DNA from 4 places in the Actinomadura sp. NPDC023710 genome. Region 4 is predicted to be linked to each of the others. Evidence: riboswitches for the same ligand, from Rfam matches in the RefSeq annotation. Region 4 holds a riboswitch; each other region holds the start of a gene.
What was found. A riboswitch is a leader RNA that binds a small molecule or an ion and turns the genes downstream of it on or off. The one in region 4 is predicted to bind cyclic di-AMP.
Positions count from the first base shown of each region.

Region 1: linked by a shared signal. The riboswitch ahead of AB0H37_RS36705 (C40 family peptidase) and the one ahead of AB0H37_RS31840 (NlpC/P60 family protein) in region 4 are both predicted to bind cyclic di-AMP.
Region 2: linked by a shared signal. The riboswitch ahead of AB0H37_RS17055 (CHAP domain-containing protein) and the one ahead of AB0H37_RS31840 (NlpC/P60 family protein) in region 4 are both predicted to bind cyclic di-AMP.
Region 3: linked by a shared signal. The riboswitch ahead of AB0H37_RS43415 (CHAP domain-containing protein) and the one ahead of AB0H37_RS31840 (NlpC/P60 family protein) in region 4 are both predicted to bind cyclic di-AMP.

Region 1 is NZ_JBFAGB010000044.1:448-4,776, reverse strand. It holds gene AB0H37_RS36715 (Mut7-C RNAse domain-containing protein) at 1-681, shown strand, start outside; gene AB0H37_RS36710 ((deoxy)nucleoside triphosphate pyrophosphohydrolase) at 710-1,099, shown strand; gene AB0H37_RS36705 (C40 family peptidase) at 1,464-2,480, opposite strand; cyclic di-AMP (ydaO/yuaA leader) riboswitch at 2,488-2,618, opposite strand; gene typA (translational GTPase TypA) at 2,809-4,329, shown strand, end outside.
Region 2 is NZ_JBFAGB010000013.1:73,288-77,616, forward strand. It holds gene AB0H37_RS17035 (alpha/beta hydrolase) at 20-841, opposite strand; gene AB0H37_RS17040 (hypothetical protein) at 1,193-1,606, shown strand; gene AB0H37_RS17045 (hypothetical protein) at 1,658-1,957, shown strand; gene AB0H37_RS17050 (hypothetical protein) at 1,939-2,157, shown strand; cyclic di-AMP (ydaO/yuaA leader) riboswitch at 2,767-2,916, shown strand; gene AB0H37_RS17055 (CHAP domain-containing protein) at 2,931-3,620, shown strand; gene AB0H37_RS17060 (hypothetical protein) at 3,810-4,329, shown strand, end outside.
Region 3 is NZ_JBFAGB010000075.1:6,555-10,883, forward strand. It holds gene AB0H37_RS43410 (SpoIIE family protein phosphatase) at 61-1,953, shown strand; cyclic di-AMP (ydaO/yuaA leader) riboswitch at 2,422-2,577, shown strand; gene AB0H37_RS43415 (CHAP domain-containing protein) at 2,589-3,356, shown strand; gene AB0H37_RS43420 (CDP-glycerol glycerophosphotransferase family protein) at 3,560-4,329, shown strand, end outside.
Region 4 is NZ_JBFAGB010000032.1:110,714-115,042, forward strand. It holds gene AB0H37_RS31835 (LuxR C-terminal-related transcriptional regulator) at 352-582, shown strand; gene AB0H37_RS31840 (NlpC/P60 family protein) at 1,166-2,161, opposite strand; cyclic di-AMP (ydaO/yuaA leader) riboswitch at 2,165-2,371, opposite strand; gene AB0H37_RS31845 (amino-acid N-acetyltransferase) at 2,636-3,163, shown strand; gene AB0H37_RS31850 (RDD family protein) at 3,165-3,962, shown strand; gene AB0H37_RS31855 (RDD family protein) at 3,970-4,329, shown strand, end outside.

The DNA of each region.
Region 1 (4,329 bases), on a different contig from region 4:
GACGGAACCTCGACGCTGGGGCACCTCGTGGAGTCGCTGGGCGTGCCGCTGCCCGAGGCGGGCCCGATGACCGCCGACGGCGAGCCCGCAGGCCCCGCCACCCGTCCGGAAGCCGGGGCCGAGGTCCGCGTGGCGGCGGTGCCGCGCCCCCAGCCCGTGCCGCTGGAGCCGGGCCAGGTCGCCCCCCGCTTCCTCCTCGACGTGCACCTCGGCACGCTGGCCCGGCGCATGCGCCTGCTCGGCCTCGACACCGCCTACCACAACGACATGGACGACCCGGCGCTCGTCGTCCAGGCCAACGAGGAGCGCCGCGTCCTGCTCACCCAGGACCGCGGCCTCCTGCGCCGCCGCGCCCTGTGGTTCGGCGCCTACGTCCGCGGCTCGCGGCCGGACGACCAGCTCCGCGACCTGCTCGACCGTTTCGCGCCCGTCCTGCGGCCGTGGACGCGCTGCACCGCCTGCAACGGCGAGCTCGTCCCGGTCGACAAGGAGGAGGTCGAGCGCGAGCTGCGGGCTGGCACGCGCCGCAGCTACGACGTCTACGGCCGCTGCGCCGGGTGCGGGCAGGTCTACTGGCGCGGGGCACACGGCGACCACCTTGAGGAGATCGTCCGCGACGCGACGCGTCTGGTCGACTCCCTCCGGGGGAACGGAACCGGACGGACCGGCGCCGCGGTCTGATCACGAAGACGGAGAGGAGCTGGTCGCGATCGATCTCGTGGTGGTGGTGGGGGCGGCGATCCTCGCGGACGGGCGGCTGCTGGCCGCCCAGCGCGCCGAGCCGCCGCACATGGCGGGCGGCTGGGAGCTCCCCGGCGGCAAGGTCGACCCCGGAGAGTCGGACGAGGACGCCCTGGTACGCGAGTGCCACGAGGAACTGGCCGTGAAGGTGCGCCTCGTCCGCCGCGTCGGCGGCGACTGGCGCCTGAGCGAGCGCGCCGTCCTGCGCGTCTGGACGGCCGAGCTGGTAGAAGGCGAGCCCCAGCCTCTAGAACACCTGGAACTCCGCTGGCTGACCCCGCCCGAGCTCTACGACGTCGACTGGCTCCCCGGCGACCGCCCAGTGATAGACCTCCTGGCCGCCCAGGGCCTCACCTAGAACCTCCTGAACCCGGGCCCGCCCCGCGGGGATCCACCCGGGCGCCCAAGCCCGAACGCGCCGACCCTGGCCACGGCCGAAACCAAGCAACAACCTGAAGGACCGCGATCGCGTCCGGAGGCAGGTTCGAGCGAAGCGTGAATCTGATCGAGATCGGCCGAGCACCCAAGCCGTTCACGACCGACCTCAGCCGCCACAGCAACCCCGCAACAACCCCAAGGGCCGCGATCGCGTCCGAAGGCAGGTTCAAGCGAAGCGAGAACCTGATCGCGCAGCGAGCCGCAAGGCGAGACGAAGCGATGCCAGCGATCGCCCGCGTTTATCGACGATGGAGGGCCGCCAGGCCCGAAGGAGGAGAAAAACGCTAAGAAATACGGTTCGCGCCTGCGAAGTCGGAGCGGTCGGAGAGTTTGGAGATTTTGACCACATCGCCGGTCTGGGGGGCGTGGAGGTACTTGCCGTCGCCCAGGTAGATGCCCATGTGGTGCAGGTTGCCGCCGAAGTACACGAGGTCGCCGGAGCGGAGCGCGCCGCGCGAGACCTTCGTTCCCATGGCGAACAGGTCGCCGGTGTAGTGCGGGAGGCCGGGCTTGCCGACCTGGCCGTAAGCCCAGACGACGAGGCCGGAGCAGTCGAAGCTGCTCGGTCCGGCGGCGGCCCACACGTACGGGGAGCCGAGCTTGGTGAGCGCCTTGCGGGCCATCTTCGCGGGCAGGCCGGAGCCCTTGACGGTGGCGCTGAGGCCGGTGCGCGGGTCGCTCGCGTGGGTGGTGGTCAGCTTGTCGAGGCGCTTCATCACCTCGGAGACCTTGGTCCTGGCCGCCTCGCGCGCCTTCTTGGCGTCGTCCCAGGCCTTCTTGACCTGCGCGGTCTTCGCCTTCGCGGTGCGCTCCGCGGCGTCGGCCTGGTCGATCTGCTTCTTCAGGGCGAGGACGGCGGTGGCCTGGCTCTGCGCGAGGTAGGCGCGGTCGGACAGCCCCTCGGGGGAGGCGCCGGAGCCGAAGAGGACGTCGGGGCTGCCGGCCATGTAGTTCGCGGCGGCCAGGGCGCCGAGCCGCCGGCGGGCGGGCTCGGCGAGGGCGCGGAGCCGCTCGGCCTCCTTGGTGGCGTCCTGCTCGGCCTTGCGGGCCTTGTTGAACTCCACACGGGCCTTGTTGAACTTCTCCGTGAGGATCTCGGCCTCTTCGTTCAGCGCGTCGAGGCTCTTGCGCAGGCCCTTCTCGGTCGTCGGCGTGGGGCTCGGAGCCGACGGCGCGGAGGCGGGCCGGAACGGCTGCGCGGCGTGGGCGAGGTTCGGCGCGGTGGCGCCGAGGCCGATCAGGAGCAGGGTGGCGGTGGCGGTGGGCAGAACGCGACGCCGCCGGTGGGAATCCGGAGCCAAGCCGGTGTTCTCCTCTCCTCGTACGCCTACCGGGTTAGCTGACGGGTTCGGGCCGGAGTCGCCCTACGACGAGCGTCGATTCACCCCGAGGGTGGTGGGTCCCCGGTTCTCCCGCGGGAGATTCGGCGTTCCGGCCGCAGTCCCGGGGGGTGGGACTCCGGACGACCGGATCTCGGGCAGATTACAAAGGATGCGCAAAGTTGGCCAATCGAGGCCCGTGCGACCGGTGGGACGAACGGCTCGGAGTGGGTGGTACGCCCGGCCAAGTAGAATGGGTACTGCCGCGTGTCTGCGGTGACTCCCGAACTCTCACGCAAGGCGAACCCGCATGCCCATCTCCACGCGCGACGACCTCCGTAACGTTGCGATCGTCGCCCACGTCGACCATGGCAAGACGACGCTGGTCGACGCCATGCTCTGGCAGTCCGGCGCCTTCCGCGAGAACCAGGACGTCGACGACCGGGTGCTCGACTCCAACGACCTGGAGCGCGAGAAGGGGATCACCATCCTCGCGAAGAACACCGCGGTCCTGCACAACGGGCTGACCATCAACATCATCGACACTCCGGGGCACGCCGACTTCGGCGGCGAGGTCGAGCGCGGCCTGTCCATGGTGGACGGCGTCGTGCTCCTGGTGGACGCCAGCGAGGGCCCGCTCCCGCAGACCCGGTTCGTGCTGCGCAAGGCGCTCGAGGCGCGGCTGCCGGTGATCCTTGTCGTGAACAAGACCGACCGTCCCGACGCGCGCATCGACGAGGTCGTGGACGAGACCTACGAGCTCTTCATGGACCTCGACGCCGACGAGGAGCAGATCGACTTCCCGATCGTGTTCGCGTCCGGCCGCGCCGGGCGGGCCTCGCTCGACAAGCCCGCGGACGGCACGATGCCCGGCAGCGACGACCTGGAGCCGCTGTTCAAGGTCATCACCGAGACGATCCCCGCGCCGGCCTACGACCCGGACGCCCCGCTCCAGGCGCACGTGACGAACCTGGACGCCTCCAGCTACCTCGGCCGGATCGCGCTGTGCCGGGTGCACGCCGGCACGATCAAGAAGGGCCAGCAGGTCGCCTGGTGCCGGCACGACGGCAGCGTCGACCGGGTGAAGATCACCGAGCTGCTGATGACGGAGGCGCTCACCCGCAAGCCCGCGGACGACGCCGGGCCCGGCGACATCATCGCCATCGCCGGCATCCCCGACATCATGATCGGCGACACCATCGCCGATCCGGAGGACCCGCGCCCGCTGCCGCTGATCACGGTGGACGAGCCCGCGATCTCCATGACGATCGGCACCAACACCGGGCCGATGGCGGGCCGCGAGAAGGGCACCAAGGTCACCGCCCGGATGGTCAAGGACCGGCTCGAACGCGAGCTCGTCGGCAACGTGTCGATCCGGGTGCTGCCGACCGAGCGTCCCGACGCCTGGGAGGTGCAGGGCCGCGGCGAGCTCGCCCTGGCGATCCTGGTGGAGAACATGCGCCGCGAGGGCTACGAGCTGACCGTCGGCAAGCCGCAGGTCGTCACGCGGGAGATCGACGGCAGGAAGCACGAGCCGGTCGAGCGGCTCACCGTCGACATCCCCGAGGAGTACCTCGGCGCGGTCACGCAGCTGATGGCGGTCCGCAAGGGCCGCATGGAGCACATGACCAACCACGGCACCGGCTGGATCCGGATGGAGTTCCTCGTCCCGGCCCGCGCCCTGATCGGGTTCCGCACCGAGTTCATGACCGAGACGCGCGGCACCGGCATGGCGCACCACGTCTTCGAGGACTACGAGCCCTGGTTCGGTGAGCTGCGCACCCGTCCCTCGGGTTCGCTCGTGGCCGACCGGTCCGGCGCCGCCACCGCC
Region 2 (4,329 bases), on a different contig from region 4:
CCGGAACCGGGTGTGCCGGTCAGCTTCGAAGGAAGGCCAGCAGTTCGGCGTTGAGCTGGTCTTGGTGGGTGGCTGTGATGCCGTGCGGAGCGCCGGGGTAGTAGACGTCCTTGGCGCCCTTGATCAGCCGGGCGGATTTGATCGCCGAGTCCTTGATCGGGACGATCTGGTCGTCCTCGCCGTGCAGCACCAGAGTCGGCACATCGAATTTGGCGAGGTCGTCGTGGAAGTCGGTCTCGGAAAAGGCCTTGATGCTCTCGTAGGCGTTGAGGAGACCTGATTGCATGCTCCACAGCCAGAACTGATCCAGCACTCCCTGGGAAATGCCGGCACCGGGCCGGTTGGCGCCATAGAACTGGATGGCCAGATCCTGGTAGAACTGCGAACGGTCGTTGAAGAGGGCCGCGCGCATGTCGTCGAAGACCTCGATCGGGAGGCCTTCGGGGTTGGCTTCGGTCTTCACCATGATCGGGGGCACCGCCGCGATCAGGACCGCCTTGGCCACCCGGCTCGTGCCGTGCCGGCCGATGTAGCGCGCGACCTCCCCGCCGCCGGTGGAGTGGCCCACCAGCGTGGCATCCCTGAGGTCGAGCACCTCGATCACCGCGGCGAGATCGTCGGCGTAGCCGTCCATGTCATTTCTTGTGGAGGTCTGGCTGGATCGGCCGTGACCGCGCCGATCGTGCGCGACCACCCGATAGCCGTGCTGGACGAGGAACAGCATCTGGCCGTCCCATGCGTCGGAGCTCAACGGCCAGCCGTGCGAGAACGTCACGGCCGGGCCCTCGCCCCAATCCTTGTAATAGATCTCCGTACCGTCATGGGTAGTGATCGTGCTCATGGCACCGGCTCCCTGTGAAAGGCGAGGCCGATACGGAACACCGTCGACCCCACCGGTCTCGTCGAGTCCGTAGAACACTCGGTCCTGATCCATGGCCCGCGACTTGCCACGCTGGGCATGGCTTCCCCCTCCCCTCGAAGGAGGAGCTCTTAACTTCAGAGGGGGGAAAGCCTGGCAGTAAGACGGTGAATTTCGCTTTACGTGCACTCTCTCCATGACCGGCGTGTCCTGCGTCCACCGGATCATCACCGACCTCGGCGTCGACGTGGCCCCGGCCGGCCTCTTCCTCGCCGAGTGCGCCGCCGGCGTGACGCCCGAGCCCGTCCAGGACGCCACCGGCGCGCCTCCGGCATGCGTGACATCCTCGGCGACATCGCCCGCTGGGCCGCGGGCGAGACCTTCGCCCTCGCCGCCGTCGCCGTGGGCCTCACCTGCGGGGGCGTCCTCGATGTCCCCATCGAGCCGGTCGGCCCCTCACGCTTCGCCGAGATCGGCGCCCTCGCCGCGGCGGTCAAGGCGCGCGAACCCGCCGCCGTCGCCACCGTGGTCGCCGGACCGGATGCCATCGGCCGCCACCGCCTCGTCCGTCCCGTCCACTCCTCGGGCTCCCTCGGAACGTCCTCGCAGGGCGCCCCGGTGGACACCGAGGTCGCGCGCGCCATGCTGGCCCAGGAACCTGACCGGCCTGCGCGGCCACGGCTCGCACCCGCTCCGCTCGCGTGCCCAGGGCACGCCTGGTTCAGGTTGGTGGCCGCCGAGACGTGACAGGCCCCACACCCCGGCTCGCTCGATGGAGGCCGCGTGGGGGTGCCGTGGATGGAGCACGACGTCCCGGAACTCCTCGAACCTGAGGTAGAAGACCTCTTCGACCTCGCGCCGGATGTTGTGCACGAGGCGTTCGACCTCTCGGAGCAGGGCTTGCTCGTACGCGAAGGAACGGCCGATCATGCCGTGTTCGTGGTATTCCCGGTATCCGGCAAAGGTGCGCACGCGGTCGATCCTCCGCTCGGCGTCCTCGGCCTGCCGGGCCCGAAACGTGACCTGAGCAGTCTGGAGAACAGATGTCCCACGACGAAGACCCACTCTGCGCCGTCTTCATGCCGGCTCTGGTGGTGATCCTGCATGCGGCTGAGCAGGAGAAGGGCGAGCCGCTGACGGAAGCGGAGGTGCTCGCCATCCGCGACGATGCGGTATGCATGACCGTCCCGCTCAGCGTCGCACACGACCTTGAGCGGTCTCGCGGGTACTCCGACACTCCGCCCGCAGACTGCTGGCATGAGTGGCTCTCCGTTCGGGAGCAGATCGCGGCCGAGTAGGTCGGGAGGAGAACAGGACGGGTCGGCAGGCGGGTGATATCGAGCCTCTGGCGAGTGCGGAGTTTGAAGGGCGGGCGGAACGGAGCGGATTACGGCGGTCCGGTGAGGCTGGTGCCGGTGTGGGCGGCTCGGCTGGCACGTTCGCCGCTCACGGTGGTGGCCTGGCGCGCCCGTGCTCCGTCCAGAACCCCGCGTTGCTCCTCCGACCCTGGCGTTGTTCACCGGCCCGCGTCCGGCATCGCCGTAGGCGGCGGGGGTTCCGCCTGCACGCTCAGGCCCGGTCGGCTCAGTTCCGCACCGATAGCTCAAAGATGACGAGCTGAGCGGTACGCAAATTCCAGGCACCGTTGGGCGGTCCGGTTGAGGGTGTCGCACCGAAAATCTTGGTCCAGCTTGACTGGACCGCAGCCCTTGCGTTGAGGGGGTTTTGTGAAGTCTTTGCAGGTCGACCAGGTCGTTGGGGCGTGCTTGACGAAATATGGGGCGGCTTGAACCTGTTGTGGCTCTGTGACCGACGGGGAAGCCCGTCCGGAGCGCCCGACCAGATCATGAAGGGCGCATCAAGTCCCTGATCATCAGGACGGCCGATCAAGGCACGTCCGCCGCCGAGTCCGCAGAGCGCCGATCACGGCCGAGCGGAGCCGGGGACCCACCGAAACACCGGGGTGAATCCGCACCCCCGCCGTGCGCGGGGTCGCGGTAGGGCCACTTCCATGCCCGAACCCGACAGCTAACCCGGTAGGCGGACTGGAAGAACTCAGGAGAACCTTTTCATGACCGCTCGTACTTTCGACCTGACCAAGCGCATGGGCACCCGCGTGGCCGCCGGAGCCGTCCTCTCCATGGCAGGTGTGTTCGGCTTCGCCTCCCTGGCCCCGTCCGCCCAGGCGGACACCAAGCCCGCGAACACCGCGCACGTTGCCGAGGTGTCCAAGGCCGACGCCAACGGCGCCAAGACCGGCGGCCAGAGCGCCAAGGCCGGCGCCTCCGCGCAGGACGTCATCAAGCTCGCCCGCACGCAGGTCGGCACCCACGAGGACGCCTCGGGCAACAGCAAGTTCAACAACTGGTACATCGGCTCGTCGCTGGGCGAGCTGAACGCCCACCGCATCGGTGCCGAGAGCGCCTCCGTCTACAAGGGCCAGTCCTGGTGCGACATGTTCGTGTCCTGGCTGGGCCAGCACACCGGCACCAAGGGCATGGGCGCCGACGCCTACACCGTCAGCCACGCCCAGTGGTTCAAGAAGACCGGCCGCTTCGGCGAGACCCCGAAGCCCGGCGCCGTGGTCTTCTTCGCCTGGAACGGCGGCGGCATCAAGGGTGTCGAACACGTCGGCATCGTCGTGAAGGACAACCACGACGGCACCATCAACACCATCGAGGGCAACACCGGTGACGCGGTGAAGAAGAAGGTCCGCGACACCTCCACCGTCGCCAGCTACGGCTACCCCGAGTACCGGTGAGCCCGGGCCGCTGAGCGGCCCCTTGCCCGCACCGTCCAGCGGTGCTCCCCCTCTCCACCCGCGCGATCACACCCACGTCGCGAGCACGCCCACGTGCCGTGCGCCGGATCCGTCATGCCCGAACGGCGAGTCCAGTCCCTCACGCCGAAGGCATGGCCCGGCGCCCGGCCCACCGAGCAAAGGATGAACATGCAGCAGCGAACCGCCCTTATCGGTACCGCCCTCGCGGGCATCCTGGTCGCGGGCGTGGCGGTCGAGGCCGCCCATGGGGCCCCGGCGGACAAGCCGATGGCGCACACGGTCACCGGGCAGCAGGTGACCGGGCACAAGGTCACTGGGCAGTTGGTGACCGGGCAGCAGGTGACCGGGCACAAGGTCACCGACCAGCTGGTGGCCGGGCACAAGGTCACCGACCAGGTGGTGGCCGGGCAGGCCGCCGGGCACAAGGTCACCGGGCGCAAGATCACCGGCCAGCAGGTGGCCGGGCAGCACGACGCGAAGGCCGCCCGCCACACCACCGGCAAGGCCGCTTCGAAGAGCCACGCCGTCCTGTCGGGCAGCACCACCGCGTCCTACTTCTGGGACGACGGCTCGGGCGTGAACGGCGACACCGGCGCCCCGGCGGGCGGCAAGCCGATGCAGAAGGGCCTGTTCGCCAGCCCGAGCTGGCCCATGCACACCAAGGTCAAGGTCACCTACAAGGGGCGCA
Region 3 (4,329 bases), on a different contig from region 4:
TCACTGACGTATGTAGCTTTTTTCTCCCAAGGGCAGGTGACGCCGAACGGGGGACAAGGGTTGGCGGAAGCGGAGGGCACCCAGCCCGGGGTGCACGTTGCGGACCTGGAAGACCTGCGGGGAGCCGCGCACGACCGTGCGGTCATGGCGGAGGCGCGGGTCGTGCTGGCCCGGCGTCTCGGCGTCCCGCCGGGCGAGGCCCTGCAGCACCTGATCTGGCTCGCGCGCGACCTGGACATCGAGATGGCCGAGGCGGCGTCGCTGCTGGTCAAGGACGGGGGCGGCGGGCCGGTGGGGGCCGTGCTGGCGGGGCGCCGGGCGCCGCGCACCGAGGAGGTCCCCGCGGAGCGCCAGGCCGTCCTGTCGGAGGCCGAGGACGTGCTGCGCCGGGTGACGGCCGAGGACACCGCGGGGGACGTGGAGATCCTCGCGCGGGTGCCCGACGATCCGGCGGCGACTGCGGTGCTGGAGGGCGCGCTCGACTCCGCGGCCCATCTTGTCCCCGTGCGGGGGCCGGACGGCAACGTGGTCGACTTCCTCTTCGCGGAGCTCAACGGCGTCGCCAAGGACATGTTCGGGCGGGGCCGGGAGGAGCTGACCGGACTGCGGTTGCTGCGGACGGACCCGGGGGCGGTGCTCAGCGGGCTGTTCGACGACTATGTCGGGGTCCTGGAGACCGGGACGCGGTTGGAACGTCCCTCGATCCAGTACTCGACCGCTCAGCGCGGCCTGTCGCGCTCGTCGCGGATGAGCGTGCGGTGCGTGCGGGTGCCGACGGGCGTCTGCGTGACCTGGCGGTACCACCTGACCGAGGACCGCATCGCGCGGCGGCTGGAGAGGGTCGAGCGGCTCGCCCTGATCGGATTCGGGGAGTGGGACCTGGCGACCGGGGAGGCGGACTGGACGCCGCAGATGCTGGCCAACTACGGCCTCTCACCCGACGAGGTGCCGCCGATGCCGCACGACCTGCCGAAGGTCGTGGCCGACGACGACCTTCCGCTGGTCGAGGAGGCGGTCCAGACGATGTTCTCCCGCCGCGAACCGGTGGAGGCGGAGCACCGCGTGACCGGCAATGACGGGACGCCCCGCCATCTGTGGGTGTTCGCCGAGCCCGTGCTCGGCGAGTCCGGGCTGCCCGTCTCGATCAACATCGTCTCGCAGGACATCACCCGGCGGCGCGGGGTGGAGCACGCGCTGGCCGAGACCCGGCGGCAGATGCTGCGCCAGCAGGCGCGGACGGCGCAGGAGCGGCGCGTGGCGGTGACGCTGCGGCGGGCCATCCTGCCGGACGAGGACGAGGCCGAGCAGCTCCCGGGCCTGCGCACCTCGATCCGCAGTATGGCGGCGGAGAGCACGGCCCGCATCGGCGGCGACTGGTTCGCGACCCGTGCCCTGCAGGACGGGCGGGCGATGTTCGCCATCGGGGACGCCGCCGGGCACGGGCTGCCGGCGGCGGCGGCGATGGCGCGGACCCGGAACGGCCTGCTGGGCCTCGCCTGCACGGGGGAGCGGGCCGGACGGCTGGTCGGCTGGCTGAACGAGCTGATCGGCGCCATGGACCCGCCCGCGACGGGCACCGCCATCGTCGCCCACTACGACCCGTCCCGGCACCTCCTGGAGTGGACGTGCGCGGGCCATCCGCCGCCGATCCTGGTGCGGGACGGGCGGGCGACCCCGCTGGAGGTGGTCCGCGACCCGATGCTCGGCGCCATGGCCGGCTGGGAGTACACGACGATCACCACCGGGCTGAATCCGGGCGACATGCTCTTCCTCTACACCGACGGCCTGGTGGAGCGCAGGGACGCGGATCTGGACGAGCGGATCGCCCGCCTGACCCACATCCTGCAGGACTCCTCCACGCGTCCCGACCGGGTGCTGGACGAGGTTCTCGCGCGGATGGAGCACGACCGGGCGGCGGACGACACCACCCTCTTCGCCATCCACGTGGAGTGATCGTCCGAGCCTCACGGTGACGAACGGCACGCCTGACCAGCGGAGATCGCCGAATGTGACGTGCGCCTCACCTGGACGGGCGGGCGGGTGGTGCAGACCGGGGGCGGGGAGTGCCGGCCGCCCTCCATTCGATCTTCTTTACCTTTTCCCGAAGGCCCGGTAAGTACGGCGGGCAAGGGGCTGAGGGGCGTCTCGACAAAGATCGGGAAGAGGCGGCGCAGTCCCGGTGTTGGGAGTCTCTTGGAAGGGCCTTGAGCAGGCAAGACTTTGCTTTATGTCTGGTTTGCTTTTCTTGAGAAGGTTGGTACCTTCGATCCCGAATCACGCAACGCGTCCCATGCGTTGCCACCGGCCGCACCATGCGCGGCCGAGGATCGCGGAGCGGAATCCGCACGCGATGCGCGCCCAGTGACGCGCGCCCCCTCATCAAGATCTGTCAGTGAGAAATCCGTAAACCTGCACCGCTCGCGCGGTGCGAGGCCGAGTCCGTCCGGTCAGTGCGACCGGAACGGAGCCGGGGACCCACGTTTCTGGGGTGAATCGGCGCGCCCGAGAGTCGCGCCGTAGGGCTGCTTCCATGCCCGAATCCGTCAGCTAACCCGGTAGGCGCCATGGAAGACAAGGAGATTCCCTGTATGTCCGGTCTTTTCGATCGACTTTCGCTCAACCGCCTCAGCCCCGAGGACAAGGCCGTCGGCGTCGCCGTAGGCGCGGTCCTGGCGGGCGCGGTCGGGCTCTCTGTGGTCAACCCCCTCGCCGGCGGCCGCGCGGTCGCCGACACCTCCACCCAGACGGCGGTGGTCGCCGAGCAGGGCACCACCGCGCACAAGTCCTCCAAGGCCAAGACGGTGAAGGCCGAGAACGCCGCGGCCGAGGCCCGGCGCGAGGGCTTCAAGGTCCCCCCGCACGCCGTCAAGCCCGCTGAAGTGATCAAGCTCGCGCAGAAGCAGGTCGGCATCCACGAGGGCAAGGGCGGTGAGACCAAGTACCACAAGTGGTACGTCTCGACTCCGCAGGCGAAGGCCACCGCCAAGCGCGACGGCGGCTTCTCGGTCAAGGAGTACAACGGCGCCCAGTGGTGCAACATGTTCGTCTCCTGGCTCGGCGCCCAGACCGGCGTCAAGAACATGGGCTGGGACGCCTACACCGTCCAGCACGCCAGCTGGTTCAAGCAGACCGATCGCTGGGGCCACACCGCCAAGCCCGGCGCCGTGGTGTTCTACGACTGGCAGGACGGCTCGAAGGCCGACATCGGCGACATCGACCACGTCGGCATCGTTGTCAAGGACAACGGCAACGGCACCATCTCCACCATCGAGGGCAACACCGACAACGCGGTGCAGAAGAAGGTGCGCGACAAGTCGCAGGTCGTCGGCTACGGCTACCCCGACTACGCCCGCTGACGCGACGCCTTAGAGAAGGCGCACGTGTGACGAAGGCGCCCGGCCTCCCGCCGGGCGCCTTCTGGCGTTCCGGGTGTTGTGCCCAATGCCTCCGCTGACGGTGGGTAATGCTAAGCGTTGACAGCCTTTGATCCCCCTTGGAGCTCAGTGCGGAGTTCCTGGATAGGTATCCAGCACGCCGGAGTCTGCGGAGGGGGATGCCCATGGCGGTGCGCCCGGATGTCAGCGTGGTGGTGATCGCCTACAACGACGCCCGGAGGCTTCCGCGGGCGGTGGCCTCGGCGCTGGCGCAGTCCCTGGGCGGCGTCGAGACGTTGATCGTCGACGACGCGAGCACCGACGGCACGGGCGAGGCCGCCGACCGGCTCGCCGCGGCCCATCCGGGGCGGGTCCGGGCCGTTCACCTGCCGGTCAACTCCGGCGGCTGCGGCCGCCCCCGCAACACCGGGATCGATGCGTCCACCGGCCGGTACGTGATGTTCCTCGACAGCGACGATCTGCTGGACCGGCACGCCTGCCTCAACCTCCTCGCCGCCGCCGAGGACACCGGCGCCGACATGGTCTCGGGGCTCTGCGACCGGATCTTCCTCGACCTGCCCGAGGGCGCCAAGGGGCGGATCCGCCCCTGGTATCCGTGGCTCTACCGGCACAGCGTCGTCTACGACTCGCTGAGCGAGAACCCCGATCTCCTCTACGACACCCTCTCGACCAACAAGGCGTACCGGCGCGGCTTCCTGGAGGAGCACGGGCTGCGGTTCGTCGAGCGGCTGCACTACGAGGACCTGCTGTTCACCGCCGAGGCCTATCTGGAGGCGGGACGGACCGCCCTGATCCCGCACCGCGTCTACAACTGGCTGGTCAGGGAGCGGACGCCGGCGCCGTCGATCTCCAACCGGCGCGCCGAGCCGGCCAACTTCGCCGACCGGCTGGAGATCCACCGCCGCATCGACATGCTCTTCGCGCTGCGCGGCGC
Region 4 (4,329 bases):
CCGCCTAGCGTTCCGAGCCGAAGCGTAGCTTGAAACGATTCACGATCTTCGTTCACTGCGAGGACCGGTGGTTTCGGCGAGAAGGGGCGGGCGGATGGCTGGCGATCACATCCCGTCTCCCTCGGCAGGCCAACGAGTGAATCGTCACCCGGAGTTCCCCCGTACACCCCCGCAATCGGCCATGCGGCCACCTCCGGCCAAGCGCGTGAGACAGAAAAGGAATCCGATGATCTAAGTCCGGAAGGGTCCGGACCCGGCAACCCAACGCGCGTACAGATCGAGGTCCAACCCGTGCCTGTGCAGCGGACGGCTGCATCCCCGCGGTCATCACCACGGACGAGGGAGGACGGAGTGGAAACAGCCACACTCGCACGTCGTGGCACCGACGATTTCGGGCTGAGCGAGGAAGAGATCCGGTTGCTCGCCCAGATCGCCAGCGGTGTCACCGCCGATGTGGCGGCACGCAAGCTGGAACTGAGCGCTCGGACCTTGCGGCGCCGGCTGCGGACGATCTGCGACCGGCTGGAGGTCAACACCCCTATCGAGGCCGTGGTGTGGGCGGCCCGGAGGCAGCTCATCTAGCGATGCACCCCCCGACGCTCGCCAGGGGACGGCGAGCGTCATCCGGAGAAACGGCGGCTCATCCGAATTCCGTCCGACCCCGCAGCGGCGGCGCCCGCGTCCTGGCAGGTAGGTCCCTGCAGAAGGCGTCGCCGCGGACGGCGTTCGGGCCTGACAGGCCCACCCGGCCCGCCTCGATCTCCGGCGAGCCCGGCCCCGCGACGGCTCTGGCCGGCGCGCCCCGGCACGATCAGTTCAGCATGGTGAACGGCACCGCGAACCCGGTCGGCGTGACGGGTCGGCTCCGACAGCACTGACCGACCTCGCGACGGGCCTGATCGACGCACCTCGGCCGACCAGGGCGGCGCGGTCGGCCCCCACGATGGTCGATCGGCTTCACAGAGTCGACGGGTGCGGTGGCGGGGTTCTAGAGCCTGTCTCGAAGTGGCCTCGGGCACGCGCGCGAACGCGTGACCTGCCCGGTGCGGCGAAGCCGGAGGCGAGCGAAACCGGGCAGATCGCGAAGCGATGCCGCGTTCGCCCAGGTCCGGTCACGTAGCGAGCCGCCAGGCGAGCGAAGTGGGCCGGGACTTCGAAACACGGCCTAGGCGACCCGGACGCCGCCCGCGAAGGGGCGTCCGTTCATGGAGGCGATCTTCACGACGTCTCCGGTGTGCGGGGCGTGCAGCATCTTGTCGCCGCCGACGTAGATCCCCATGTGGTGCAGGTCGGAGTAGAAGAAGACGAGGTCGCCCGGCTGAAGATCGCCGCGCGACACGTGCGTGCCGGCGTTCCACTGGCTGCCGGTGTAGTGCGGCAGGTTGATGCCTACCTGCCTGTAGGCCCACATCGTCAGGCCGGAGCAGTCGAAGGTGGTCGGGCCGGCGGCGCCCCACACGTACGGGCGGCCGATCTTGCCCATCGCGTAGCGGAGCGCCTGCGCGGCCTTGCCGGTGCCGATGACGGGGAGCTTGGCGAGCTGGGTGGGGTCCTTGTCGACGAGCTTGCCGCGGATCTTCTCGTAGGAGTCGGTGATCTTCGTACGCTGCGAGTCGAGCTGCGTCTTCAGGGCCTTCACCTGCTTGGCGCGGGCCTCGGCCGACTTGCGGGCCCGCTGAGCGGACTGCATGGCCTGCATCAGCCCGAGCACCTGGGTGCTGTCCTGCTTGGCGAAGTAGTGGAGGGTCGCGGCCTGGTCGAGGATGGACTGCGGGTCCTGGGAGGCGACGAACGAGACCGCGGGGTCGGAGCCGCCCTGCATGTAGCTCGTCGCCGCGAGGGATCCGACCTTCTGGCGGAGCGCCTCCAGCGTCTTCTCCTGGCGCTTGGCGTTCTCCGTGGCGACCTTGGCGGCGCGCTGCGACTGCGCGAGCCTGACCTTCAGCCCGTTGTACTGCTCGGTGAGCTGTTCCAGCTGGTCGGCGAGCTTGAGCGCCTTCGTCCTCAGCTCCTTGGCGGAGGGCTCGGGGTCGGCGTGCGCGACGGCGATCGCATGCGGGGCGATCGCGTGCGGAGCGGCCGAAACGACGGCGAGCGCGCCGACCATGATGGCCGCGCGCCCACGGAAGTGTGAAAGGGAAGCATGCCGCGATCGCTTCACGAATACTCCTCTCCTCAGCCGCCTACCGGGTTAGCTGACGGGTTCGGGCCGGAGCGGCCCGTCCGCGTCCGTGGGCGAACCGATCGCCCGCGACTGCGGATTCACCCCTCACGGTGGTCGCTCAGGGCGATTCCCCGAAACGCTCCGAAAGTGGGTCCCCGGCTCCCCGGGCAGCTGGTTGCGACCCGTGGGACTCGGCGGTGCGGCCTCCGTCCTACGGTGGGCCGACGTCAGCGATGGACACTAACGGACCCCGCATTGGATGCCAACCAGAACATGCGAATTCGCAGGTCGCGCTGCGCGGTGAACGAGGGAATCGCCGGATGGGTCGCCTTCCGTGCGCTGTGTTCTGCCTCACTTTCGACGCCCCCTCGGCAGTGCCTAGTCTCTTTTATCTAGTCACTTGCGCGCGGTGCCCGGCACGGGCGGACGGAGGGCGTCGCCCGGCGAGCACGCGGCGTTCGATAATCTCGCCTGCTTGTGGAAGTCGTGATCCGGCGTGCACGTACCGCCGACGTCCAGGAGATCCGCAGGCTCGTCGACCTGTACGCCGGGTCGGGGCGTCGCCTGCTGAAGAAGACGACGGTCAAGCTGTACGAGGACGTCCAGGAGTTCTGGGTCGCCGAGGACGTCCAGCACGGGACGCCGGGGCCGCTCGTCGGCTGCGGCGCCCTCCACGTCATGTGGGAGGACCTCGCGGAAGTCCGTTCGGTCGCCGTGGACAAAGGATGCGGGGGACGGGGAATCGGGCACCGGATCGTGACCCGCCTCCTGGAGAACGCGCGTGAACTCGGCGTGCGAAGGGTGTTCTGCCTTACCTTCGAGGTGGAGTTCTTCGCCCGCCACGGCTTCCAGCAGATCCTGGGGACTCCGGTGGCGCCAGAGGTGTACGAAGAACTTCTCCGCTCCTACGACGAAGGCGTGGCAGAGTTCTTGAACCTCGACCGGGTCAAGCCGAATACGTTGGGCAACACCCGGATGTTGCTTCGCCTGGAGGACTGAGATGAGCGATTCCCCCCACGGCGGGCGGCCTTACCAGCCCCGGCAGGGGCAGGGTTCCTACGGCCCGCCGCCTCCGTACCAAGGTTCTCAGTGGCAGCAACCACAGCAGCGGTCGTCCCAGCAGCAGTGGGAACAGCAGTCCCAGCAGCAATGGCAGCCGCAACAGGAGCAGTGGAACCAGCAGCCCGCCTACGACGACTACGGCTCCTACGACGACGCCGGTGACCCGGTGCTGGCGCCGATCCACCGTAGGGCGGGAGCGCGAATCATCGACAACGCGCTCGTCGCGGTCTTCGGGTTCGCGCTCGTCCTCCCGGTGACGATCGGCGCATTCGGTCTGGGCAAGCCCGGCAGCAAGACGGAAGACGAGGGGGGTGTGTGGAACTGGCCCATCATCTTCACCCTCTTCTGCGTCCTGTCCGTGCTGCCGTTCATCTACGAGGCCGTGCAGTTGTCCATGTGGGGACGGACGCTGGGGAAGCGCGTCCTGGGCCTGGGCGTCGTTCAGGCGCGGCCCGCGGGCACCCCCATCACCACGACGCAGGCCGTCTGGCGGGCCGGGATCACCCACGTCGGTTACCAGCTCGGCGTCTTTTTCTTCCTCGTCCTGGCGGTGATGGTGTGGGACTACGCCGCGTACGGGATGGTGCTGGTCTGGGCGGGCGCGCTGATGGCCTACCTGTGGGCGATCTGGGACCAGCCCCTGCATCAGTCGCTGCACGATCGCTTCGCCGGCACACTCGTCATCGACGAGCGGGTCGGATATGACGATTCCGAGTACTCCGAGTACGCGGGCTAAGGGCACGATGGCGGCACCGCTCGCCGAGCCGGGGCAGAGGCTCCTGGCGCGCGTCGTGGACACGCTCGTCGTCGGCGTCCCCGTCGTTCTGGTCGTGCGCGAACTGGTGTCCGGGCACACGGCGGACGTCATGGCTCCGTCCGCCGTGGCCGGATGCATGCTGCTGTACGAAGCGATCCAGCTCGCCCTCTGGGGCCGGACGCTGGGCAAGCGCGTCGCGGGCATCGAGGTGGTCGCGGCGACGGCTCAGGAGGCGCCTGAAGCGGCGCCACGGGGGGCTGGGGGAGCGGACGAGAACGCCGGGCTCGGCGACGTGTCGGCCCTCCCCGTGTCCGTGCCCGGATTCGTGCCCGTGGCCGCTCCTGAG